Linked DNA regions of Paraneptunicella aestuarii. The protein of the gene in region 2 interacts with the protein of the main gene of each other region in a pairwise test. Links are inferred from orthologs where the notes say so. Each region holds a gene or a part of one and is shown on either strand. Other genes may lie near its edges.

Region 1 (3,120 bases), 4.5 Mb from region 2 along the record:
GATGACGATAGTATGACTTCGCCAACGTTTTGTTTTATCTGACTAATTCGTTTGTTGGTTAGGTCTGCTTAACCTGCTCTTATAGCCGTATAGTCTATAACAAGTGTAGCAAGAAAGGTACGGGTGTTATTCTTCTTCGTTGAATTTTGCCGTAATGAGCTCTTCAATCGCAGCTAAAGCCATTTCAGCATCTTCACCTTCCGACACGACCGTCACTTCTTTACCCTGATAGCTTTCCAGCATCATCAGGCCCAAAACACTGGCGGCAGAAGCAGTTTTGTCTCCCTGTATCAGGGTGATTTCAGCTTTAAACTGTTGGGCGACTTTAACAAGCTGCGTTGCAGCGCGAGCATGTAAGCCCAGTTTATTTACAATAACAAGATTCTTTTCCAGTCTCATACACTCACTCACTTCAATCTTACAGGGTAGATTGGCATTAACTGCTTAATTCGCGGTGTCTCACTTGTACATCTGGATGAGAGGCTTTAAATACATTAGCTAACATTTCGACGACATATACCGAACGGTGTTGACCACCAGTGCAACCAACGGCGACAGTAACATAGCTGCGATTATTGCGTTCCAAATGCGGTAACCAGGTCGCAATTAAACTTTGGATTTGCCAGACAAATTTGGCAACGATTGGTTGAGAACCAAGAAACACCTGAACAGGTGAGTCAAGGCCGGTTAATGGCTTAAGTTCAGGTTCCCAATGAGGGTTGGGTAAAAAACGGGCATCAAACACATAATCGGCATCTTTAGGAATACCGTGCTTGAAGCCAAAAGATTCAAATACCAACACTAATCTTGAGCTTTTCTTGCCCAAAATGCGCTCTCGCACTAATTCTGCCAATTGATGAACCGATAGCTTGTCGGTATCAATATACAAATCAGCACGCTCAGCGATTGGAGCAAGCACTCTACGCTCAGCTTTTATCGCCTCAGTAAGAGACATTTTTTGTTTCGAAAGCGGATGCAGACGACGAGTTTCACTAAAGCGCTTCAATAGCACATCGTCACTGGAATCAAGGAAGACAACGGTCACTTCCCAATTAGTGGGTAAGTAATCAAGAATTTCGTTCAGTTCGTCAGGATCTTTGGGAATGTTTCTAACATCAATGCTCACCGCCACTTCTTCATACTCATTTTCAACCGTATGGGTGAGGGTTGGCAGCAAGTTTACCGGAATATTATCGACACAGTAGTAGCCCAGATCTTCCAACGCTCTGAGCACGATGGTCTTTCCTGAACCTGAGTGACCACTGATGATAATCAGTTTCATACCAAAGCCTCATACAAAGCTTGTTCTGACTCAGCTTTACGTAACTTACGAACAATGTCTCGATCGTTGAGTTTATTGGCAATCGCTGAGAGGATTTTGAGATGGTCGGTGGTATCGTTTTCTGGAACCAGAATCGCAAAGAAAATATCAACAGGTTGATTGTCGATAGCGTCAAACTCTATTCCATCCTGACAGGTAATAATTAAAGCGATAGGTTTTAGCAAACCGGGCAAACGTCCATGAGGAAGTGCAATGCCATGCCCAATGCCCGTACTTCCCATGCGTTCTCTACTCAATAAACTGGTGAGAACTTCCTCTGAGTCTATTTCATCAGACACATCTGCGGCTAACAGACTCAAAAGTTCAAGGATTCGCTTTTTACTTGAGCACCCAATGGCACGTTTAATGCCGTTGGGTGCAAGGATGTCTTTAATATCCATTTTTCTGGTACTGCTTTAAGCTCTAATTAGTGCTTTTTAAGTTTCTCTTTGTATTTAATAACCTGGCGATCCAGTTTATCAATCAAAGAATCAATAGCAGCATACATATCTTCATGTTCAGATGCCGCGAAGATTTCACCGCCATCAATATGTAGTTTAGCTTCTGCTTTCTGACTTAGCTTCTCTACATTCAGGATCACGTGAACATTATTAATATGATCGAAGTGACGCTCCAATTTAGTAAATTTATTATCAACATAGTCGCGTAATGCGTCGGTAATTTCTACGTGATGACCAGTTAGATTAATTTGCATGATCGTCTTCCTTTTTTGGGAACGAGCCTATAACAAGCTCTTACGTTGGTTAGACGGAGGGATCGAGAGCGATTCCCGGTATTTTGCGATTGTTCGCCGAGCCACCATAATACCTTGGTCGGCCAACAATTCGGCAATCTTGCTATCGCTGAGTGGTTTAGCCTGATTCTCGGCAGCCACCAGCTTTTTAATCAATGCACGAATAGCGGTTGAAGAGCATTCTCCGCCATTCTCAGTAGCAACATGGCTACTAAAAAAATACTTCAACTCAAAGATACCTCTGGGAGTATGCATATATTTCTGGGTCGTAACCCGGGAAATTGTTGACTCATGCATATCTACCATTTCAGCCACATCATTTAACACCATAGGCTTCATCATTTCAGGCCCATGTTCAAAAAATCCTTGTTGCTGTTGAACGATACAATTGGCTACTTTCAACAAGGTTTCATTGCGACTTTCAATACTTTTGATAAACCAGCGCGCTTCTTGCACATGATTGCGAATAAACTGGCTATCATTGCTGCTTTTGGCACTTTTACTCATCGCAGCATATTGCTGATTAATATTCAGCTTTGGCACGCTATCAGGGTTTAATTCTACCATCCAACGTCCGTTTTTCTTACTTACCGATACATCAGGAATAATGTAATCCGGCTGTTGGGGATTAATTTCACTGCCGGGATGCGGATTTAACGTCTGTAATAACCGCAGCACTTCACGAAGTTGCTCTTCTTTCAGCTTAGCCTTACGCATTAATGTGCGGAAGTCTTTGCTCATTAACAGGTCTGAAAAATTTTTCAGAATGTCACGCGCTTCTTTCAGCCAAGGCGTGTCATCTTTAAATTGTGATAGCTGAACCAATAAGCATTCTTGTGGTGTATGAGACGCACATCCAACAGGATCGAACCATTGAATACGTTTACGAACACATTCCACTTCTTCCAGCTCTACATCTTCCAAGTCTAAACCCTGAAGTATTTCTTCGCTGGAAATCTTTAAATATCCGGAATCATCAACCGCATCAATAATAGCAATGGCAATAGCTTCGTCAGTTTCAGAGAAAGGGGTTAAGCGCATTTGC
Region 2 (3,176 bases):
GTTCAAGCGATTACAGAAAAACTATGCCGATCAGCTTCCCGCTATCATCGAAGGCATAACTACCCGTCCACCGCTTTGGTTGCGTGTTAATGCACGTAAAATGACTCGCGAAGACTATCTGGCAAAACTTCAAGAAGAAGGCTTCACGGAAAATAATCCGGCTTCATTACCAGATACCCACACTCAAGCGCTGATTTTAGCCAAATCGACCAATGTCCAAGCACTACCGGGATATGAAGAAGGCTGGTTTTCAGTTCAAGATGGCGCGGCGCAACTTGCAGCCCAGTATCTGGATGCTCAAGCTGGCGATACTGTACTAGACGCCTGTTGTGCTCCCGGAGGCAAAACCTGCCACATTTTGGAAAGCCAACCAGGATTGTCTGAATGCATCGCCATTGATAATGATGAGTATCGGCTAAAACGGGTTCACGAAAACTTGTCTCGTCTACAACTGAGCGCGCATGTGAAATGTGCAGATGTTGCAGAAACAAGCCAATGGTGGGATGGGAAACCCTTCGACAGAATACTGTTAGATGCTCCTTGTTCAGCTACAGGTGTCATTAGGCGTCATCCCGATATCCTTTGGTTACGTAAGTCTTCCGATATAGAAGCACTTACAAACATACAAAAAACAATTTTAGATGCACTGTGGCAAACGCTTAAACCTGGCGGAGTGATGATCTACGCCACTTGCTCAATATTGGCAGAAGAAAATCAGGAACAAATTCGCCAATTCCTGCAACGCACAACAGATGCAAAACTGTTGCCGTTACACGGAAATGACTCAGAAGCTAATCCGGGAAGACAAATTTTACCGGGAGAACAACAGATGGATGGCTTCTATTATGCCAGACTGCTAAAGTCTATAGAGTAGATAACATCAGTTCGGGATAAGAAAAGGTTTTGAGATGGTTATTTTCAGGGACTTCTTCGTTAAATAACAACTTACGAGCACATTTTAGGTATCACTAAGCATGAAAATCATCATTTTAGGCGCAGGACAAGTTGGTGCTACCCTGGCGGAAAATTTGGTGGGTGAGAAAAATGAAATCACCGTTATTGATTCCGACACCTCCAAACTACGCTTGCTACAAGATCGATTAGATTTGCAAGTTGTTACCGGAATAGGCTCTCACCCGGATGTATTAAAAGAAGCAGGAGCTGAAGACGCCGACATGTTGGTGGCGGTAACCAACAGCGACGAAAGTAACATGTTGGCCTGCCAGATTGCCTATAGCCTGTTCAAAACACCCACAAAAATTGCTCGTATCCGCTCAGAACAATACATTATTTATCAAAAGCATCTGTTCAAGCACCAAGACATTCCTGTTGATCACCTTATTGCACCGGAACAGCTGGTGACTAACGCAATCAAGCGATTGATTGACTATCCCGGGGCACTGCAAGTTGTGGAATTCGCCGAAGGCCGCGCCAGTCTGGTAGCGGTTAAAGCCTATTATGGTGGCTTGTTGGTTGGGCACGCGCTATCGGCACTAAAAGAACATATTCCGAATGTCGATACTCGCGTAGCCGCGATTTATCGCCGTGGTAAGCCAATCCGTCCTCTGGGTACAACCGTTATCGAAGCCGATGATGAAGTCTTCTTTATTGCGGCAACCAAGCATATTCGCGCGGTAATGAGTGAACTGCAAAAACTGGAAAGCAATTACAAGCGCATTATGATCGCAGGTGGTGGCTTAATTGGCGCAGGCTTAGCCAAACAACTTGAACATGATCATCAGGTTAAACTGATTGAATTCAATCCTGAACGAGCCAAATACCTTTCAACGCAATTAGACAGAACTATTGTGTTTTTGGGCGATGCTTCGGATCAGGAATTATTGGCAGAAGAACAGGTTGAACAAGTCGATGCATTTTTGGCTGTAACCAACGACGATGAAGCCAATATCATGTCGGCCATGTTGGCAAAACGCATGGGAGCCAAAAAGGCAATGGTGCTGATCCAACGAAGCGCTTACGTCGATTTGGTACAAGGTGGGGAAATTGATATTGCCTTCTCACCCCAGCAAGCAACCATATCCGCCCTACTGACTCACATTCGCCGAGGCGACATTGTGAACGTTTATTCTTTACGCCGAGGCGCAGCAGAAGCTATCGAAGCGATTGCGCATGGAGACAGTACAACCTCTAAAGTGGTAGGCCGAGCTATCTCTGAAATTCGCCTTCCTCCCGGTACAACCATCGGTGCCATTGTTCGTCAGGAAGAAGTGGTTATCGCCCACAGCAATACCGTGATCGAAGCAGACGATCACATCATTTTGTTCCTGGTTGATAAGAAGTACATTGGTGACGTAGAGAAGCTGTTCCAGCCTAGTGCTCTCTTCTTTGGCTAAGAGATTTTAACCAAAGATTGATTAGGTTAATATTTACACCCTCAATAAGATAAAGTAGATTCACTGCCTTTAATTTCAAACTTGATAAAGAGCAATGAATAAGAAACTACATATCGTCATCGGGGATTCCAATGCAAGGAAAAGCTCTACAATCCGATGCTTAACTGGTGCAGGGCAAGGGTTTTCAAGAAAAATCCTTGAAATAGAATTAATGAATAACTCAGTTATTCTTGTCTATGTTAAACAATCAGCGCTCCAAGAAAATTACAGATTAAAAACTCCCGAAGAATTTATCGATTTCATAAAATCAGAAAAGCCTGAGCACTTTTTGTTTGCCCTAAGAGCTAAAGGTACTACTCATAAAGGAAAGCAATATCCCGATTGTACAGTCTATATAGAAGAGTTTATTAAGGCAGGAATTGAGATAGAAAGTATAGCCCTACTAGGTTCGACTGCCATTGGGCGCAGAAGCGATATAGTTAAAATCGTTCCCAGCACTTGCGCAATAGTGGAAGAGGCAAATTCAGCGGCTCAACCAGCAAACAAAACCGCAGCTAAAGTAAGAAAAACTTGGGGATGGCTGTAACTTCCGCAGCCACTCACTTTGTACTTAACGTATTAACTACGCCAAAACGTTGGCGAGAACAGCACTAGCAATGAGAATACTTCCAAGCGTCCAAATAACATAGCCGCAATCAAGATCCATTTCCCGGAATCACTCACGTAAGAATAAGTGGAAGAGACATCGCCCAAACCAGGGCCCAGGTTATTCAGCATGGCGCCTGTGGCGGAAAAAGCGGTTAAGTCATCCATTCCGGTCGC

The links.
Region 1: the proteins of trkA (region 2) and ptsN interact in binary tests that used the Escherichia coli proteins (3 or more experiments, as listed by UniProt). The link is inferred for Paraneptunicella aestuarii from one-to-one orthologs.

The regions. Positions count from the first base shown.
Region 1 is NZ_CP074570.1:4,497,355-4,500,474, forward strand. What follows is about bases 1-2,787. They hold ptsN (PTS IIA-like nitrogen regulatory protein PtsN), read right to left. Parts: upstream 1,723-2,787; coding sequence 1,279-1,722; downstream 1-1,278. Other genes in these bases: KIH87_RS17505 (HPr family phosphocarrier protein), read right to left, coding at 127-399; rapZ (RNase adapter RapZ), read right to left, coding at 437-1,282; hpf (ribosome hibernation promoting factor), read right to left, coding at 1,749-2,036; KIH87_RS17525 (RNA polymerase factor sigma-54), read right to left, coding at 2,064-2,787. Also shown: more of KIH87_RS17525, read right to left, coding at 2,788-3,120. UniProt on the Escherichia coli protein: Seems to have a role in regulating nitrogen assimilation.
Region 2 is NZ_CP074570.1:18,273-21,448, reverse strand. Bases 322-3,164 are described here. They hold trkA (Trk system potassium transporter TrkA), read left to right. Parts: upstream 322-974; coding sequence 975-2,354; downstream 2,355-3,164. Other genes in these bases: KIH87_RS00065 (TrkH family potassium uptake protein), read right to left, coding at 2,973-3,164; KIH87_RS00070 (hypothetical protein), read left to right, coding at 2,449-2,940; rsmB (16S rRNA (cytosine(967)-C(5))-methyltransferase RsmB), read left to right, coding at 322-874. Also shown: more of rsmB, read left to right, coding at 1-321; more of KIH87_RS00065, read right to left, coding at 3,165-3,176. UniProt on the Escherichia coli protein: Part of the constitutive potassium transport systems TrkG and TrkH. May regulate the transport activity of TrkG and TrkH systems. Binds to NAD(+) and NADH.